2 regions of the Cytobacillus dafuensis genome follow, and region 1 is predicted to be linked to the other one. Evidence: riboswitches for the same ligand, from Rfam matches in the RefSeq annotation. Region 1 holds a riboswitch; the other holds the start of a gene.

Evidence for each region. A riboswitch is a leader RNA that binds a small molecule or an ion and turns the genes downstream of it on or off. The one in region 1 is predicted to bind thiamine pyrophosphate.
Region 2: another riboswitch for thiamine pyrophosphate. It lies ahead of FSZ17_RS06315 (ABC transporter substrate-binding protein); the one in region 1 lies ahead of tenA (thiaminase II).

The regions. Positions count from the first base shown of each region.
Region 1 is NZ_CP042593.1:2,417,801-2,428,378, forward strand. It holds gene thiD (bifunctional hydroxymethylpyrimidine kinase/phosphomethylpyrimidine kinase) at 1-696, opposite strand, end outside; gene thiW (energy coupling factor transporter S component ThiW) at 665-1,186, opposite strand; gene FSZ17_RS11470 (ABC transporter substrate-binding protein) at 1,217-2,227, opposite strand; gene FSZ17_RS11475 (ABC transporter permease) at 2,252-3,019, opposite strand; gene FSZ17_RS11480 (ABC transporter ATP-binding protein) at 3,006-3,752, opposite strand; gene tenA (thiaminase II) at 3,771-4,460, opposite strand; TPP riboswitch at 4,750-4,841, opposite strand; TPP riboswitch at 4,917-5,022, opposite strand; gene FSZ17_RS11490 (branched-chain amino acid aminotransferase) at 5,136-6,203, opposite strand; gene FSZ17_RS11495 (response regulator transcription factor) at 6,454-7,053, opposite strand; gene FSZ17_RS11500 (sensor histidine kinase) at 7,050-8,186, opposite strand; gene FSZ17_RS11505 (Delta(5) desaturase DesA) at 8,494-9,528, opposite strand; gene FSZ17_RS11510 (hypothetical protein) at 9,674-10,030, shown strand; gene FSZ17_RS11515 (DUF1002 domain-containing protein) at 10,316-10,578, opposite strand, start outside.
Region 2 is NZ_CP042593.1:1,309,193-1,319,770, forward strand. It holds gene FSZ17_RS06275 (sigma-70 family RNA polymerase sigma factor) at 1-404, opposite strand, end outside; gene sstT (serine/threonine transporter SstT) at 1,003-2,241, shown strand; gene FSZ17_RS06285 (hypothetical protein) at 2,579-3,586, shown strand; gene FSZ17_RS06290 (M48 family metallopeptidase) at 3,776-4,474, shown strand; gene FSZ17_RS06295 (TatD family hydrolase) at 4,552-5,334, opposite strand; gene FSZ17_RS06300 (ABC transporter ATP-binding protein) at 5,331-6,080, opposite strand; gene FSZ17_RS06305 (ABC transporter permease) at 6,082-6,843, opposite strand; gene FSZ17_RS06310 (MTH1187 family thiamine-binding protein) at 6,843-7,133, opposite strand; gene FSZ17_RS06315 (ABC transporter substrate-binding protein) at 7,147-8,145, opposite strand; TPP riboswitch at 8,239-8,348, opposite strand; gene FSZ17_RS06320 (DUF1801 domain-containing protein) at 8,623-9,045, shown strand; gene FSZ17_RS06325 (VOC family protein) at 9,122-9,493, shown strand; gene FSZ17_RS06330 (VOC family protein) at 9,563-9,958, shown strand; gene FSZ17_RS06335 (hypothetical protein) at 10,066-10,335, opposite strand; gene FSZ17_RS06340 (response regulator transcription factor) at 10,513-10,578, shown strand, end outside.

The DNA.
Region 1 (10,578 bases):
CGAAATTTCAATGGAATCTTTTAGAGAAACTCCTTTTGCTAAATTAGCAGCAATCGCTGATGAAAGTGTACATCCTGTTCCATGTGTATTTTTTGTATGAATTCGTTCACCTTTTATCCAATGAAAATCTGTTCCATCGAAAAATAAATCATTTGGGTCTCCACTATGATGCCCGCCTTTTAATAGCACCGTTTTTGCCCCTAGTACTTTAATAGCCCTGCACACATCCAACTGATCCTGCTCGGATTGAATACGGATGCCAGTTAATACTTCGGCTTCCGGAATATTAGGTGTAATAACCGTCGCAAGTGGTATCATTTGTTCTTTCAGTGCGGCAATTGCTTCCTCTTGCAGCAAATGATGCCCGCCTTTTGAAACCATTACAGGGTCTAGTACGATAAAGTTTGGTTTATATTTTTTTAAAGAATTTGCAACAACTTCAACTGTTTCTGCGGAAGAAAGCATTCCGATTTTTACAGAATCAACTGGAATATCATCGAAAACAGCTTCGATTTGGTCCTTAATGATAGAGAGTTCGATATTCTGAACAGAGCGCACTTCGACCGTGTTTTGTGCAGTTATTGCAGTAATGACTGACATACCAAATACGCCTTGGGCAGCAAATACTTTTAGATCAGCTTGAATTCCTGCCCCTCCACCAGAATCAGAACCCGCGATTGTAAGTGCTGTTTTCATGTATCATACCTCCTATTGCTTTATTTCTAACTAAAACCTTTAATAATCCATATCCCATGATAGCTCCAGTAAATGAACTCAATGTAAAAGCAGGGATAAATCCAAATAATGTAGCATCCTGTCCTAGTATAAGAACTGCAATAGGATAAGTGGCTAGTGCACCTAAAATCCCTGTTCCAATCACTTCGCCTGTAGCAGCAAAGCCAATTTTCCTTGTTTTTGAATAAAGGATTGCTGCTAAAAATGCCCCGATCATACTTCCTGGATATGCAAACAGACTGCCAGTTCCAAGCATATTTCTTAATGTTGAAGAAATAAATGCTTGAATAACTGCATACCAAGGCCCAAGTAACACGGCAGATAACACATTAGCAAAATGCTGAATAGGGAAGATTTTTGCAAAACCAATAGGAATATAAACAAAGCTGCTTGAAACAGTGGTGATCGCTGCTATGATTGCGGTTAATGTGAGCTTTTTAGTTTTTTGCATAGATCTCATCTCCCTCCATATTTCCCAAAATTACTTTGAAACAATATTAATAAATGCATCCTTTGGATCAACTTTTTCTTGAATTACTTTCGAATCGTACAGCCAATCTGCAACATCCTGCCATACGGCTTCTTCCTGATACCCAAATGGAATTTTTGGATCCTCCATTAATGGCAGTAATACTTGTAAGCTTTCTTCTTCGACTTCTTTATCTAATGGGAAGCTTTCATTTTCGTGATCTAGTAATATTTGAAGTCCAGCTGCAGGATCTTTTTTTACAGTTTCATGGCCTTTTGTTACTGCACGCCAAAACTTTTCAAAGGATTCTTTTTTCTTTGCTAATGTTTTTTCGCCTGTTACTAGAACTAACTCATAATTATCTGGCACTCCATAATCTGAGAGACTAAGAGTTTCGATATTGTAGCCTTCTTTTTTCAAAAGTACTTGCTCATGATTGATATAGGCACCGATAAGTGCATCTACATTATCTGTAGCTAAGGATGGCATTAAATCCCATCCAACATCTGTCATCTTTACCTTGCTCATGTCACCGCCATCGTTTTTCACCATTGATGCAACAACTGCTTCACTTACAGAGGCTGAAGGGTAGCCGACTTTTTTTCCTTCTAAATCTTTAGGTGATTTAATTCCACTTTCTTCTTTATACATAATTGCATCTAGTGAATGTCGTACAAGTGTCGCAATGGAGACTACAGGAATGTCCTCTGCTCTTGAAACTAATAGCTGGTTCTGATAGCTAATCGCTAAATCTACTTTACCAGTAGCTGCAAGCTTTAAAGGATCATTTGTATCAGCAGGCATTTCAATCTTGACGTTTAGGCCTTCATCTTCAAAATAGCCTTTTTCCTTTGCAACATATATTGCTGAATGAACCGCATTCGGATACCAATCAAGCATGATGCTTATATCTTCAAGCTCCTTTTTATTCTCATCTTTGTTGCTCTCGGTTTTTCCGGAACAGCCAACAAGCATGATAGCAATTACTACAATCAATAAACGATTCATCCATATTTTTTTCATTTTTTGTCCAACTCCATCTGTGAATTAATCTGTATATTTCCATTTTAAAATTCGTTTTTCTATAAAAGAAATGATTGCAAACAAAAGTATGCCAAGCAAAGTAAGTATGGTAATTGCTGCAAATACTCCCTCAGAATTTAGATTACCTGACATTCGACGGCTGTAATATCCAAGCCCTTCACTTGCTCCTAACCATTCGCCAATTGTCGCTCCGACTAAGGCATATACAATTGCAAGCTTTAACCCTGAGAAAAAAGAGGACATTGCCATTGGAATATTGAGTTTTTTGAAGATATGCCAGCGGGTTGCCCCCATCGAACGTAATAATTCGATATATTCCTTATCACTTGATTTAAGTCCATCATATGTACCAACAACGATTGGAAAAAAAGAAATTAGTATAGTCACAGCAACCTTGCTCCAAATTGTATAACCAAACCAGAGAACAAAAATTGGCGACAGCGCAATGATAGGGATCATCTGTGATATTAAGACCGCAGGATATAGAGTTTTTTCTACTAATTTTGAAAAAAACATACCCACTGCTAATCCCACTCCACCAACAACTGCTAAGACAAAACCAATTAAAAATTCAAGCAAGGTTGCGGGCAAATGCTCTAAAAATAACGGCTTCCAATTTTCTATAATTGAAGTTATTACACTCGTCGGCGCCGGAATGATAAAGGCAGGAATGAGCTCTGATCGAACGAGATATTCCAGTAAAATAAAAATAATTAGGGAAAAAATGAGAAATAGACTGTATGTTTGCAGCCATTGTTTAAATTGTTTCATGGGCAATCCTTTTCTCCAGATTATGTCTTAAAGTAATAAGCTCCATTTCGTGCAGCATTTCAGGGTGGCGTGGCCGAGACAGATTTACAGGAATATCATCAAGTGTTTTATCCAGATGTAATAAAAGAATCCGATCACTTAAGAAACATGCTTCCTCTAAATCATGTGTGATAAATAAAATCGTTTTATTTAATTCTTGCCAAATAGACAATAGCCATGATTGCATTTCTTTTTTTGTTAGTGCATCTAGTGCACCAAATGGTTCATCAAGCAATAACAAATCCTTTCCCGATAATAGAGCGCGCAAAAATGCCGCCCTCTGCCTCATTCCGCCTGATAACTGATTCGGAAGCGCATTCTCATAAGCAAGTAATCCTACTCGGTCAAGCCAGTCTCGCGCTTCTTCTTTCGTAATTTGCAAGTTCTTTTGAATCTCCGATGCAATCATAATATTCTCTATAATTGTTCTCCATGGGAGCAGCAGATCACGCTGTGGCATGTAGCCAACATCCCCAAGTGTGATTGCTTTTCCATTGATTAGGATTTCTCCTTCATCTTGTTTAAGCAGGCCTGTAATTAATTTTAAAATCGTACTTTTCCCTGTGCCGCTTTTTCCAATTAATGAAACAAATTCTCCACTTCTCACTTCCAAGTTTAAATCAGAAATGACTTTATTTTTTTGATTTGCTTCATTCCTAAATGTATAGGAAACATTTTTTAACACGAGTGTCATCTTTTCACCAACTTGTTTTTAGATCGGCCAATCTTGTTTGTAATAGTTCATATCCCAAAATAAGTATTCATATTTTGAAGCCATTTGAAAGTGCTCCTCAAGGATAGTAAGTTCACGCTCAGGTTTTCCTTCCGCAAGCTCATCCATCAGCTGAATTAACCATTTTGCACCTTCTCCAAATGCTTCCGAATCATATGTTTCAATCCATTTAGCATAACGATTTGTTGAGAGATGTTCTCCATATTGCTTTCTGAGTAATTTGCCGATTTCCCAATAATCCCATGCACAAGGAAGTAAACAGGATACAAGCTCTGCTAAACTGCCATTCTGGGCAACATTTAACATATATCTTGTATAGGCTAAATTGACAGGTGTAGGTTTTGTTGCTTCAAGTTCTTCACGGGTAATTCCGAATTCTGCTGCAAATTGGCGATGTAATTCCATTTCAAAATGAAGTGTCTCATGAAGGGTTTGTGCGAAACTCCCCATCATATTTAAATCATGAGCTTTCATTACTCCTACCGCAAAAAGCTTTGAATAGTCAATTAAATAAACGTAGTCTTGCTTCATATAATGAATGAATTTTTCTTCATCTAACGTCCCCTTTCCAAGTTCTTGTACAAATGGATGCTGATGATTTTTCTCCCATATTGGCTTTACATTTTCAAATAGCCTTTCAGTGAATTTCTTTGTTTTAACATTTTCCATTTTAATTCTCCTCCTGAAAAAATTGTTTTTTATTTTGCCTAGCTGGAATAAAGTTCAACTAACCATCAGTGGGGGTTTTCTTTCATCCCCCACTGATGGTTAGTTGAACCAATCGGGCCTTTACGGGCAGTTGATCCCCCACTTAGGTTTCTTTAATTCTCTGGCAACCTTGAAGTGGGGGTCTTACTGCCCGTTAATCTGCGATAAACTGCATCTTTAGTAAATGCAGAAGAAAAAAAAGAAAACCGCTTTCATTTTGGAAAGCGGTTAAAGAAAGAAGTAAATATATCTTTCAATTAACCTACTTCCCTACGCTAGTATGAACTAGATCAGGTTCAAAGGGTTCTATCTCAGCCATTAAAGGCGCCCCTAGTAGATTAAATCTATAGAATTTGTAAAAAACAAAAAATCCCCACTCAAAAACGTAAGAGTGGGGATAAATAAACATACGAATATTTTATCCAAACGCCACTTCCCTACGCCAGTATAAACTAGATCAGGTTCAAAGGGTTAAGAACGATTGTTCCATCTCAGTCTTATGCAGACACCCCTAGTGTACTTATTAACTTCATAAATAGCATAGCATGAAATATTATTATTGCAAGGAAAAAAATTAGGAAGGTAAAAATTTTTTTAAAAAATCTCCATATAAAAAGAGCTGTATCGAACAGCTCTCTATACTAATACACGCCAGCCAAATGGATCGACTAGTGAGCCATTTTGTATGCCTGTTAAGGTCTCATATAATTTTTTTGATAATGAACCAGTTTCTCCGTTATTAACAAGAAGCTTCTCTTTCCAGAATAATTCTCCAATAGGTGAAATGACAGCTGCCGTGCCTGTTCCGAAAGCTTCTTCTAATTTTCCTTCTTTACTTGCTTGATAGATTTCTTCAATTGAAATTTTTCTTTCTTTAACTGGAATATTCCAATGCTTTAATAGTAGGATAATTGAATCACGGGTTATTCCATCTAAAATACTTCCATTAAGTTCTGGCGTTATAACTTCTCCATCAATCTTAAAGAATACGTTCATGCTTCCAACTTCTTCAATATACTTATTCTCTTTTCCATCTAGCCATAATACTTGTGAATATCCTGATTTGCCCGCAACTTCCTGAGCTTTTAAGCTAGATGCATAATTACCTGCCGTTTTCGCATTTCCAGTTCCGCCTCTAACCGCACGTACATATTCCGTTTCAACTGCGATTTTTACTGGGTTAATGCCTTCTTTATAATATGCTCCAACTGGGCATAAGATAATGATAAATTGATAAGTTAATGAAGGTGAAACTCCTAAATGTGCTTCTGTTGAAATAATGAAAGGACGAATATAAAGAGATGTTCCTTCTAAATTTGGAACCCAATCTCTTTCAACATTAATTAATTGTTTTAAACCATAAAGAGCAAGCTCTTCATCAATTTGTGGCATACACAAGCGAGCGCTTGATCGATTTAATCTTTCCATATTTTTATTAGGTCTAAATAGAAGGATTTGCTCATCTTTTGTTTGATATGCCTTTAGCCCTTCAAAAACAGTTTGCCCGTAATGGAATATTGTTGCTGAAGGATCTAAAGTAATAGGTTGATAAGGAACAATTCGCGGATCATGCCAGCCTTTTCCTTCCGTATAATCCATAATAAACATATGATCTGTGAAGTTCCTTCCAAACTGAAGATTGTCAAATGCTGGTTTTTGTTTTCTTGATTGACTTAGGTTCATTTCAATTTGATAGTCGTTCATCCTACTTCTCCCTGCCTTCATATACTTTGTCGCTTTAAATTGTTAATCCAATCACTAAAAAAAATTTCTTATAAAAAGGATAATTAATATTTTCAAATAATTTCATCTCGTGATTGTAATTACAATTATCCGACAATTAATAGGCATTTGTCGAGAGGTTTTTGTATATTTTTTAAATTATATAACAATTCTTCCTTCTCTATTTATAATTCCAGGTGAACTTAAGGTTTTCCGTTTCAATTTATACCGCTTACTTAAACCAGCCTTTTTCTTTTGATTGAGTAACGGCTTCAATTCTATTCTTTACTTCAAGCTTGTCCATGATTTGAGAAATATAGTTTCTCACAGTGCCAGTCTTAATACTTAACTCATCGGCGATCTCTTTCGTATTTTTCCCATCTGCAACGAGTTCAAGTACTTCTTTTTCTCGTTCAGTCAATGGGTTTTCTTCACTGTACACATCATCCATTAATTCCGGAGCGAATATTCTTCTGCCAGACATGACAAATCTGATTGAACTAGCCAACTCTTCACTAGGGCTATCCTTTAATAAATAACCTCTAACTCCTGCTTTTAACGCTCTTTGGAAATAACCAGTTCGTGCAAAGGTTGTTAAGATGATTACTTTGCAGTTTGTTATTTTAAGTTCTTCAGCAGCTTCAAGGCCAGTTTTTTCTGGCATTTCGATATCCATAATACAAATATCAGGCTGATATTTTTTGACTAGTGAAATTGCTTCTTCACCTGTGCTTGCCTGTCCAACTACTTCCATATCCTCTTCAAGATTAAGCAGAGAACCTAATGCTCCTAACATCATTCGTTGGTCTTCTGCTATAACAATTCGAATCATTTTATCTCCTCCTTATCTGTCTGTTTTATGACGCTTGGTACTTTCATGATGATAGTAGTGCCGTTTTTTACAGTAATTTCAAGACTGCCGTTCACAAATTCAAGACGCTCTTTAATCCCTAATAGTCCATGTCCTTTTGCTTGGCTGTAATCATTTTGAATCCCAATTCCATTATCCTGTATTGTTATACAAATTTCATTTAATGTTTGTTCTATTTTTATTAGGCATGTTGTAGCTTTACTATGCTTTACGATATTCGTTACTGCTTCTTTCATACACATGCTTAGAATATTTTCCAGAAAGATTGATACATTTGCTAATTTTATTTCTTCAGGACAGATTAGATTTATTTGTGCAGCTTCTAGTAATTGCTTAATACGAACGATTTCCTCTTTCAAACGAATTCCTCGCATTTGCGAAACCATATTTCGTACTTCATTTAACGCGGTCCTTGCGGTTTGTTGTACATCCTTCATTTCATTACGTGCATGTTCAGGATCTTTATATACGAGCTTGCGAGCTAAATCACTTTTTAGTCCTATAAGTGATAATTTTTGACCTAGAGTATCATGGAGGTCCCTTGCAATTCGTTGACGTTCCTCTTGTTTTACAAGATCTGCAATTCTCTTATTAGCATATTCCAGCTGAGCTTCGAGCTTCTCCTGCTTTTTCTTATTATATATATTGAAAGGAAGAAGGATTACACTTATCCAAATAATAATGATAAAAGGCAATTGCGATAAAAATAGCTCATCCCTGATGACGAGATTATAGTTTATTGAAATGGTTGTAGATACTAAATGAATAATATAAATAGTAAAAAAAGCAATCCTGTTTTTAATATTTCCATTATAGTAGGCAATATAAAAGGCGAAATACACAAATTGAAAAAGAATCGTCATTGTTATAGAAATACTAATTAGGACACACGCCCATAAATAAACAGGCCATTTTTTTGAAATGAATGCAAGACGTAATGTGATAAAAAAAAGTATGGTAAGTATAATTCCGATGATGATATCAATGGTAGAAGAAGATTGAAAAATAAAATAGAAAGGCAAAATGCTAATAACACTCCAAATGTATGGAGTTATCCCTGAACTTTTTAAAAAAGAAATATATTTTTTCAACATAAGTACCTCTTTAATTTGAAAATTGCCATTCATTCTGTAATGCTATTTTATCATAAAGTGAAACTTCAATCAGTGGGGGTTTTCCTCATCCCCCACTGATTGTTAGTTGAACTTATCGGGCCTTTACGGGCAGTTGACCCCAACTTACTCGTCATTGTTTTACTCGAATCATTGAAGTGGGGGTCTTACTGCCCGTTAATCTGCGATAAAGTGAAACTTCAATCATTGGGTGGTACAGCCCGTTAATCTGCGTTAAAAAATGGCAAGGAGCTTCTTTTCGCTAAGCCTTGCCATTCATAAATGTAAATTAATTGAATTTAGATACAAGTTGCTTTTCTTTCCGGTTTTTCATGATCGTAATAGCTTCTTTATAAGCAACAAATTGTTTATTATGTTCGTCCCATAGTCGGAATTTTAGTGATTGTAAGCTTGTTTTCAATGTTATTGTTGGCACATTATGCAATGGCTGCGTATTATTATGTGCATCTTCTAGCTTATAGTTAGGAACTTTTGGGCTTAAATGGTGTACATGGTGATAACCTATGCTTCCAGTCATCCATTGCAGCGGTTTTGGAAGCTTATAAAATGAGCTCCCTTCTACAGCAGCTTTTACATATTCCCAATTTTGATCTTCTTCGAAATATGAATCTTCAAAAGTATGCTGAACGTAGAATAGCCATATACCTGCAGAGCCAGAGATCAAAAAGATTGGAGCTTGCACTAGAAGAAATGATTCCCATCCTATTGTCATGCAAAGCAAGCTATATAAAGCAACTATTGAAACATTTGTAATATACGTATTTAGCCGTTCATTCATTCTGGCATTTTTTCTATTGAATCGATTTTTTATCACGAATTGATAAATCGGGCCAAGACCAAACATGATAATAGGGTTTCGGTAGAGTCGGTAACCAATGCGTTTCCAAATAGAAGCAGAAATATATTCTTCAACTGTAAGCATCCATATATCTCCTACGCCACGCTTATCAAGATTACTGCTTGTCGCATGGTGTACAGAATGTTCATGCTGCCATTGGCTAAACGGGAAAATGGTGATAATCCCAGTTATCGTACCAAGGATTTTATTTGCTTTTCGGTTTTTGAAAAAGGAATAGTGGCAACAGTCATGAAAGATGATAAAAATTCGGACTAATAAACCAGCAGCAATAACACTTATTCCAATTGTTAAAAAATAAGAAATGGATAAGCTTTTATATGCTAAAAACCATAAAATAATAAAGGGTACAATAGTGTTTAGAATTTGCATGATACTAGAGTTTGTGTTTGACTTTTCATATGGCGCCATTTGCTTTCTTAAATGAAGTTGCTTTTCTTTGGTCATATTAAAGGTATCCTTCCTCTACTTTTTCTTTTATCATAAAGAATTGAAAAAGACATTTGAAGGCATACGTGTCATGTTCAAACCATGATAAATGTCATGTATGGCAATAAAAATATTAAAGATAAAATATTGGAGGCATAAAAAGATGAACAAATTTATGGACAAACTTGTGCATAAAACAAAATCAGCTATAAGTTCCACCTCTGCACAATTGAAAGAAAGATTTTATACATTAACGGGAACCTCGTCAGCAACTGTTATTCAAATTGCAGAATACGTCCGCAATCATTCCGATACAAAGGTAATGAAGAAAGAGCTTTTAGGCAGAACTTATTATTTTTACGATCTGAAAGTGGACGGTATATTTTATCATTTAGAAACTAAAAGTGATTATATTCTACAGCTTGATGTACAGTTTGAAAACAAGCAAATTGTAGCTTATCGTTCTTATCGGGATCAATATAGCTTATACATACCTATTAAATTCCCAGAGCTTATATAAAAGGTTACTTAAACTTCCCAGTTGATTTCCGCTGCAGAGACTTAGCGATCGCGGGCGGTCCGGGAGCCTCCTCGTCGAAGAGTGCTCCTGCGGGGTCTCCCTTTGACTCGCTTCTCCCGCAGGACGTTGAATAATCTTCCTCGAATAAAAACCGCACGAGGAAAATGCGAATGCATTTTCGAGGATCTCGCGCCTTCCGCTCCAATCAATAACAAAATAGCAATTTCAACACTGAGCTTTAACATGGCCAATAAAAAAACCCCATGTATCATGGGGGCCGAATTCTTATGAGAATAAACTTTTTATACTTTCAAATAAATTTTTAAAAAAGTCACCAATAGCTTGTAAAAAGCCTTTATCACCAACGGCTTCATCAATGCGCTGCTTTATATCTTTTGAAATGTCTTCAAGCTGAGATTGTACATTATCAAAGTTGATGTTTAGTGAGCGCATTTTTTCAAATAGATCAATTAGGAGCTGACGATCTTGATCACTTAATTTAATTTCAAGCGTTTGTAATTGTTCATTAATGATTTGTTCAATTTCTT
Region 2 (10,578 bases), 1.1 Mb from region 1:
TCAGGAATATTTTGCGCGCTCGCAATCTCAATATTTTTCATATCCTGAAAATATTTTAAATAAATTAATTGCTGCTGTTCATGAGGCAATTGCGAAATCGCTTCAACAATCTCTAGCTTGGGAGAATCATAGTACTGTCCTTCAACCTCCAACGTTTCCCGCAGCTCAATACGCCTTTTTCTTTTATGCATATCGTGGCACACATTGAGCAATATTCGAACGAGCCATGTTCCGACATAACGTGGCTCTTTAAGCGTATGAATTTTTTTATAGCATCTGTAAGTCGTTTCTTGAATGGCTTCAATCGCATCATGCTCATTTTTTAAATAAGCAAACGCGGTCCGATACATTGCATCTTCATATGCTTCTAGCACTTGTAAAAGAGCGTGCTCATCCCTTTTCATTGCTTTTTTACAATATCTATTTCAACCACAGCATTGCCTCCTTCACCCTGCTACTTATTAGACCTTGCAGCAGGTGAAATCGTTCATTATCTTTTCTCTAGTCACAGAAACCAGGAAACAAATGATCTGAGATCAGTTCTCTAATAATCATCGGTATATTTTGTATTAGGAAAAACAACGAAATTTTGAGACTAAAAACTATTATATTAATAGTTTTTTCAAACTAAGAAATTGCTAGGGTACTAGAGGAAACTTACTATTTAATTGAATATTAAATTAATTATGAATAATTTTAATTAAAATAATAATATTGTAATATATAAAAATAGTCAGTATAATACTATTCATGAAAGACAAATGTCTTTATAGGGTGGAATTTTAAGGAAGTGTCCATCAATTGAAGATATGAATGATCAAGAAAACTATAGTAATTGAACGAACACGATTAGATGAATTTTTGGATAGACCCTTAGGAATCAAGCTAGTGTATATCAATTAAAAGTCATCTATGTACTAATTTCTAAAAGTTACTTAACTCTATTAGAAATAAACAACTCGATATGATCAATATCGCAATTTTAACTAGGGAGGAACATCTATGAAAAGCTTACTGAAAAAGTGGAACCAAATAAGCCTAGTAAAACAGATAATCGTAGGTTTGATTATTGGTATTGCCCTGGCTTTAGCGATCCCAGAAACAGCAAAACCGATTGTCATTTTTGGCTCTTTATTTGTAGGTGCATTGAAAGCAATTGCACCAGTACTCGTACTGTTTTTGGTAATGTCGGCCATCGCTCAGCACAAGAGTGGTCAAAAAACGAATATGAAATCCGTTATCATACTTTATCTTTTAGGAACTTTTTTAGCTGGATTGATTGCCGTTATTGTTAGCTTTATTTTCCCTGTAAGTTTAACTCTTGTAAAGGGTGCTGAGGGTGTGACGCCTCCTAGCGGTGTTGTGGAGGTTCTTAAAACATTGCTGATGAATATTGTAGATAACCCAGTGAAGGCCATTTTTAATGGGAACTATATCGGTATTTTAGCTTGGGCGATTCTCCTTGGTTTGGCTTTAAGAAATGCTGCTGATTCGACAAAAACGATGATTTCTAATTTTTCTGATGCGATTTCCAAAATGGTTACATGGGTAATTAAGCTTGCACCATTAGGAATTATGGGTCTAGTATTTGAGTCTATTACGACTAATGGATTGGATGCCTTACTAAGCTATGGGAAATTACTTATCGTATTAATTGGTTGTATGCTCTTCGTGGCGCTGGTTGTCAATCCAATCATTGTGTATATGTATATTAGACAAAACCCATTCCCACTTGTGTTTAAGTGCATAAAGGAAAGCGGTATTACAGCGTTCTTTACACGCAGCTCTGCTGCAAATATTCCTGTAAATATGAGATTATGTAAAGAACTTGGTTTGAATAAGGATAGTTATTCCGTATCTATTCCCTTAGGGGCAACCATCAACATGGGTGGTGCAGCGGTTACTATTTCTGTCTTGACCCTTGCTGCGGTTAATACTCTTGGGATTCAAGTCGATCTTCCTACAGCTATCATTCTTAGCGTATTGTCAGCTGTATGTGCTTGTGGTGCTTCTGGGGTTGCTGGTGGATCCTTATTACTGATTCCTCTAGCGTGCAGCTTATTTGGAATCCCAGCTGATGTTGCTATGCAGGTAGTTGGAGTAGGCTTTATCATTGGTGTTCTACAAGACTCTTTTGAAACAGCACTTAACTCATCCACAGACGTACTTTTCACAGCAGCAGCTGAATATAAAGAGTGGCGTAAAGAAGGAAAAAAAATCGATATTAAGAAAATTGCATAAAGAATTTGTGATTGAACTGTATCCCAATTGGGATGCAGTTTTTTTATGAATAACGGTATTTAAAAAAATGAGTTGCTGATAGTGATATCTTTAGATAGACACTAATTTTTATGCATATTGATTAGTGTAAGAGCAATAGGTAAGTAAAGTGATTGGTAATGAGTAGCTAAACTTTTTTACCTGTCATTCATGATTCTTGATCAAATTATGTTAACATTAAAAATATACAGAAATCTATTATGGACGATTATTTGAAATTCTTGACACTTCTTTCCTTTATTTTCGTCCAATTAATAAGGTGAAAGGTATTATTTTTAATGTAAAGGGGGAACAGAAAGTGAAAAGGTTTTTACCTGGTGTAGTATTTTTATTAGCCGCCGGAATCCTTGCTAGCTGCACCAATCAAACAAATGCAGACCCGACGAAAGAAATAACTGAATTAAAAAAGCAAATTGAGCAGCTTTCATCTGAAAATGATGCACTAAAAAATACAGTGGAGGAACAAAAGAAAACCCTTGAGGAAACGACGAACAACGATAACTCTGTTATTCCCGCAAAAGATATTGAGAAATATCCGCAATCCCTATATAAGCAAACAAAACTTGATATCGATCAAGATGGAGAGGATGAAATAATTGAATTATATGTGAACGCTGGTAAAGGGGAAAATGGTGTGTTTGCTTGGGACGATGGGCAGACATGGTTGTTAGTAGTAAAAGACGGTGAGAAAACCTATCCTCTTTTTGATGAGTATGTTCAATTGGGGTCAATCGATTTTAGTACGACAACCTTTGATGAAAAGCCCGGAATTGTGATGCTTAAGATGCAGCATTCTGACAAATCCATTTACAAATTTGTATACGATCAAAATGCAAAGGGATTTGTTAAAGAAACCTTGTATAAAAAAGAAAATATAAATGATCATTATAATCCGCCTGCTTCCTATGCTTTTTTCAAGGATGCTTATGAATTAATGGAACAGGCTTTTACAGAGAAAGCTGTGAAAGCCTTGGAAGCTAGTGAGAACGATCTACAGGACATTCAGGATCGTGCTGCGATCTTTGACCCAATCCTTTTTAACCTTTGGAACGCCCAGAGATTGTTTGAAACTACTAGAGAATTGAATCCGCAGCTTAGTGTTTCTTTAGGAAGCACTATTGAATGGCTAAACCAAATGTTTAAAAATACGCCAACAGAAGGGCAAATGAATCAGTTAAGGAATATCAATGATGTGTTTAAAGAAAATGATAGTGACGATTTGATTATAGAAGAAGAGAATCAAATTCACCCAGACATTCAGGAGAAGCTTCAAAGAATGGATCTCATTCTTAATGGAGAAAAGTAATCTTTTTGGCTAAGGCACCTGTCCCCTAATTCGGAAACACATTGGGGGTTAGGTGCCTTTTTTAAATGGAAGTTTGAGAAAATTAGAGTATAATATACTCTAGTTTCATCAGAAGTTACTACAGAAAAGGTGGCTTTAATAAAGATCACTGAGAAATATGCCAAGAAATTCTTAACTACAGGTGATGATATGATACATACCTACTTAGGTGAGACAATTCGTTTTGAAATAAAATACAAAAATCGGACATCCATAGGCATTAATATCGATCACTATGGAAATATTGAAGTTCAGGCACCGAAAGGGACACCCGATGAAAAAGTGGTTCAAATAATAGAAGAAAAATGGGATTTGATTCTGCAAAAGACTAAAGAAATGAAGGATAGACTGCTTGGCCCAAAGGAGAGGGTTTATGATCATAGTGAGAGCTTTCTTTATTTAGGAAATGCATATCCTATACAGATCTATCATGATCTTAATATCACGGTTTTGTTTGAAGGAGATCAGTTACATATTTATGTGAAGCAGCATGAGGATGAAAAGATACAACAAGCTTTAAAAAGATTTTATTATCAGCAGTGTAAAGCTATAGTTACGAAGAGTATCTCCTCCTATCAAAAAAATTTTACTGTGAAACCTCGTTCTATCCGTATTTCTGATAGTAAAACAACGTGGGGAACCTGTGACTCAAAACTGCAGCTAACCTTCAATTGGAAGCTGGCAATGGCACCACAAAAAGTAATAGACTACGTAGTCGTACATGAAATGTGCCATATGGTGCATCTAAATCACGATCGATCCTTCTGGCGCCTCGTTGGAAAAATAATGCCTGATTACAAGGAGCAGGAAAAATGGCTGGCATTATCAAGTTGGAAAATGACAGTTTAGGAGAAGGTGTTCCTAAATGCGCTAGAGGTCAGATACCTTTTTAAAGAGCGAACGGTGACTATTCACAGTTCGCTCTTTCACTTTTTGTCTTTTTCTTTTAGATTATAAAAATCAATTGTATTTTTTCGGACAAGAGGATAAATGTCTGTAATCGGTACACGCTTTAATCTAGCAATTTCCACAAGTGATTTATGCATCATATATGGGTGGGTTTGACTACCTGTAAAAGGACCTTCGAATGGCCAAGGGCCGTCTGTTTCAACCATGATTTGCTCGAGTGGATACTTTTTGACAAGCTCCTTAATTTCATTTTCATAGAGTACATCAGGAGTGATGGATATGAAGTAACCATTCTGAATCATCCGGTCAATCGTATGCTCATCTCCCTTAAACCAATGGAAATGTGCTTTTGAAATAGAGTGCTTTTCAAGAAGGTCACAAACCATTTTCGCGTCTTCGTAAACAGCGTGAAGTACAAGCGGTTTTTGCCATATTTTCGACTTGACGGTCATTTCTTCTAACAATTCAAGATAAGGAGCTCGTTCCAGATCCTGTTCTTGACGTAAATAATAGGGGAGTCCCACTTCACCTACTGCAATCATTTCGTCTTGATGACGGTCCATCCAATTGATAAGCTCGACAAGTTCTTTTTCATGAGGAAGCTGCTGCTCTGGGTGATAGCCATAAGCAGGATATACCTGTTGATAGCATGAAGCAATTTCCTGCGTAGCTTGACATGATTTCAAGTCAAAAGATACGGCAATAAGTGCTTCTATAGATGGGTCACCTTCAATAATATTGCTTAAATCTTGTTTTTCGTATTTATCAAGATGAATATGGGCATCAATGATTTTTTTCATGATGATTGCTCCATGAATGATTTTAGTTCGTAATAGATTTTACGTTTCCATTGTAAAAAGTCGTCCTCTAATAAGAGCTCTTCTTTACGCGGTCTAGGAAAAGGAATGACAAATTCAGCTGCAATTGTTGCAGGCTTGTTGGAGAGAATCACAATCCGATCGGATAAAAACAAAGCTTCCTCAAGATTATGGGTGACAAATAAAACCGTTCGACGATTGTTTTCCCAGATAGACAATAGCCATTTTTGCATGTCCAGTTTTGTGAGTTCATCTAACGCTGAAAACGGCTCATCAAGTAAGATGATGGGCTGCGGGCTAAGTAAAGCGCGAATAAAGGATACCCGCTGTTTCATGCCGCCAGAGAGCTCATTAGGATAAGAATGGGTATATTCAGCTAACCCGGCTTTCTCAATCATTTCTAATGCTTTACTTGTATCCTTTGTTCCTTTTAATTCTTGACCAAGAAGAACGTTTTGTAAGACTGTTCTCCACGGAAATAAACTAGGGGACTGTGGCATGTAGCTGACTGCACCTGTTTTGCTATTAATTTTTTCACCTTGCAGTATAATCGTCCCTTCATCAGGAGCAAGAATGCCGCCAATTAGTGAAAAGAGCGTACTTTTTCCACTGCCTGAAGGACCAAGAATGGAAACAAATTCACCTTCATTCACTTGTAAATTTAGATGCTTAATGACATCTACATCTGCAAATTTTTTCGAAATATCTTGTATCGTTAAGACACTCATTTTAGTCTACTCCTTTTGACTGCCAGCGGATAAGAAGTCGTTCAATCAAAACAATTGCCGCAAAGAATAATAGGCTTAACGCCATGATTGCAAAGATGGCAACAAAGACACGATCTGTTCGGAATGAGGACGAAGCTAAAGTCATGTACACACCGATGCCTGATTTAGCCCCAAGCCATTCGGAAATTACAGCACCCATAATACTGTAAGTGGCAGAGATTTTTATTCCTGAAAAAATGGATGGGAGAGCATGTGGAAGTTCCAGCTTCCAAAACAATTGGCTCTTCGTCGCTCCAGCCATTTTCATGTAATGCTTTAAGTCAGGAGATGTTTGTTTAAACCCATCAAGTGCTGCAACCGTAACGGGGAAAAAACAAACAAGTGTAATGACAATGATTTTTGGCAACATCCCAAAACCAAACCAGATGACTAATAATGGGGCTAGAACGATGACGGGAATATTTTGTGAAAGAATAAGAAGCGGATATACAACTTCACGTACAAACGGAAGGAGATAGAGCAGAATAGCAACGAAAAGCCCAATCCCAACACCGATCGTAAACCCAGTAACCCCAAGTTTTATCGTTGAAAGCAAATGTTCTGAAAAGCTTGGAAAGCCTGTAATTGCTTCGGTCATAATGGTTGAAGGAGCAGGAAGCAGCCATTCTGGAATATCGGCTATTTTAACGGCAAGCTCCCAAATAAAAAAGAAGAGAAGGAGAACGAAAACCGATCTCCATCCCTTAAATCGATTCTTCTTCATTAGCGATACTTCTCCGTTAACTGATTCATGGCTATGCCTGATGGCTGATATAAAACTTTCACTTGAGAAATCACGTTTTTGCTGCCGATTTCAATCATACGTTCATTCATTTTTTTTATAATGTCAAATAGCTCTGAAAGCTCCCCTTCCATTGTTGTTTCTAATGGATGAACTTCATAATTGACACCTGATTCTTCAATAATTTTAATCGCTTCATCCACATATGGAATGACATCTTCTCCATTTTTTGTTTTCGGGATAATTTGAATGCTAACTAGGGAATTATTCATCTTACTAGTCTCCTTACTTTGGCAAATAGTCGTTTGTATAGGCTTTTTTAGCATCTAGCTCACTATCTAATAATTTATTTTCATACATCCAGTTTGCATAGTTTTCCCAAACCTCTAGCTTTTGTTCACCCCATCTTGGAGCATCATCTTGATAACGTGTTGCTAACCACTCTTGACTTTTCTTAACAAGATCTTTATCAAGATCAGGAGCTGCTTTCAATAAACTATCTGCTGCTTCAAATGGATGGTCGATCGCAAATTCATAGCCTTTCGAAACAGCCTTTAAAAATTTCTTCACTTGTTCCGGATTCGATTGAAGCTTCTTTTCATTTGTTACAAGTACTGGTGTATAGTAATCAAGCTTTTTACTATAATCGGTTAAATAAACCATATTGATCTTTTCGCCGCGAAGTTCTGCTTCAATGCCTGTCCAGCCATAATAAATCCAAGCAAAATCAATGTCTCGTTTTACCGCTGTAAAAAAGTCTGTATCCCCCATATTCACAAAGGAAACATCTTCTACATTGGCATTTTCCTGTTGCATCAAGGAAGTAATAACGGATTTTTCAACTGGAGCTCCCCAGCCTCCATATGTTTTTCCAGCAAAATCCTTTGGTGAAGTAATATTTTTCTCCACTGGAGAGGCAAATCCTGACGTATTATGCTGGATAACTGCTGCAATTGAAACTAAAGGTACCCCTTGAACACGTGCTTGTGTAACACTTTCCTGATAGCTTACGCCAAAATCGGCTTTTCCTGAAGCAACTAGCTGATCAGCTCCTGCTTCACCAGGCATAATAATCTCAACGTCCAAGCCTTCTTCTTTAAAGTATCCTTTATCCTGTGCAACATATAAACCGGTATGATTTGTATTCGGTGTCCAATCAAGAACAACCGTTACCTTCTCATTTTTTTCTTTCTTTTCCTTCGCGGGATCTGCGGATTCCTTTCCTCCGGCACATCCTGCGAGAAGCAAGGATGTAGTAAGCATAGTTGCAATTAACCTTTTCATGACATTTTCCTCCAAAGTGTATTCGTGGTAACTCCAGAAAAAATAAAAAACACCCGGATGAGAACCCGCGCGTCCATGAACAAACATATCTATTCTTTACTCGAATATGTTTCCTCCGCTGGTCTTAACCAGATCAGGTTCAAAGGGTCAGGACCTCACAGATCCAATCTCAACCGTTAACACCGGTTCCCCTACAATTCTAATGCTATTTATTTTTTCAGGCACTTTATTATAACAAAAATAAGAGAGTGTATAGCATAAATATGAAATCTTTTTGCTAGTGTTAAGAAGATTATCTTGAGAAGGAGATTTTTTATGATGAAGATTATATCAGTTGAAAGTACTATAATCCCTTTTCTTGCTAGTTTATTTAATACTCGGTATAGTTTATTTGAATAATGAAAATCTAGTGGAGAAGTGATTAGTAAGCGGTAATAATAAATTTTAAAAAATCAGTATGAAAGGAGGAAAGCCATAATGTATGAACCTAAGACGAAAGAAACTGATAGTAGCGTCATTGAATTTATCGAAAAAGTTGATAACGTCAAAAAGAGGAAAGATGCATATGATTTGTTGGATATCTTTACTGAAGTAACCGGTTTTCAGGCTAAGATGTGGGGGCCTAGCATTATTGGGTTCGGTTCTTACCACTATGTATACGAAACTGGGCACGAAGGAGATGCACCACTTGTTGGCTTTTCACCTCGCAAAGCAAAAATCAGTCTATATTTTACAATGGAAGAAAAAGAACGAGAACAATTACTAGAGAGTTTCGGGAAGCATACATCAGGTAAAGCTTGTATTTATATAAATAAACTAGATGACGTAGATTTAGAAATATTAAAGCAGTTAATTGAAAAAACGGTTAACTATTTTGAAAAAAAATACCCTAGAAATTGATTTTTAAATGAATCAAGTGTTATTTTTTAGATATAAGGTGAAAGCATCCTCATGATCTAGTGAAAGGAGAAAAAATATGAGTATTGGAGCATTTTCTGTTAGTTTGACGGTAAAAGATATTCATGCTTCAAAAGCATTTTATGAGAAACTTGGATTTAACGTTTTTGGTGGAAATATCGATCAAAACTGGTTAATCATGAAAAATGAAGACTGTATAATTGGCCTGTTTCAAGGTATGTTTGAAAAGAATATATTAACTTTTAATCCTGGGTGGGACAGTAATGCTGAAGAAGTAAATCCTTTTAAGGATGTTAGGGTATTACAGGAGGAACTTAGAGAAAAAGGAATTAACTTTATTAACGAAGCAAATGTGGCAACTGAAGGCCCAGGGAGCTTTATGATTGAGGATCCTGATGGTAATCTAATCCTTGTCGATCAACACAGGTAAAAATAAACATAAAAAATATCCATTCAAGTGTGCAGTACATATCTATGTGAATATATTAGGAGGTTAATCATGGGAAGAGTCGTTCATTTTGAGATTCATGTAACTAATATGGAACAGGCAAAAACATTTTACGGAGAGGTATTTGGCTGGACGTTTCAAGACTGGAGCGAATATGCTGGAATGCCTTACTTTGGGGTTGTGACAGGAGAAGAAAATGAACCTGGAATCAATGGTGCTTTAATGCAGCGTCAAAGTGCTGCACCTGAAGCAAATCAAGCTTTAAATGGCTATGTTTGCACAATTGGTGTGGAAGATTATGATGCATCGGAAGCTAAAATCATTAAGAATGGCGGAAAAGTCGCAATGCCAAAATATGCTTTGCCAGGAATGGCGTGGCAGGGATATTATTTAGATACAGAGGGAAATATTTTCGGGTTACATCAACCTGATGTTAATGCTAAATAAGGTAACAATATAATTGAATATATCTGACTAAGGTGCCTGACCCCACGTTTAATTTCGCTAGGGATCAGGCACCTTTTTTACAGAATGAATCAATTATTGCTGCGTTATCATTCTTTGTCTTTAGCAGTCGAAATAGCTTCTTCAACTATAGTAGCTGGTGTAGATTCAACTAATTCACCAGATTCCATATCATTTTTAGCATTCTCTAATTGACCTTCTTCAAGTTGTAATGCAGGGATAGATAAAGTAGCTTCAATGAACTCAGTTCCATCCTTATCTTTTACAGAATCATCCTGATTATCTGCAGCCAATGCTGAAATTGGTAAAACACAGCCTAAAGTTAATGCTCCAGACATAATGATTTTTTTCATTTTCATGTGAACACACTCCTCAATAAAATAATTTAACTTACATAAAAAAGTATAGAAACTCACTCTGGCAAAAAAATGGACTGATTGTGGAAAAAGTATGTAATCGAAATAGATTACACTGAGATTTAAGCAAAATCTGTTAAAATTAACATAATTTTATCGGATGAAGGGATGTATCTTTCGATGTCAATGCTAATTGGAATTGTCGAAGATGAGCTTCATATTAGGCAAATAATTGAAGCATATTTG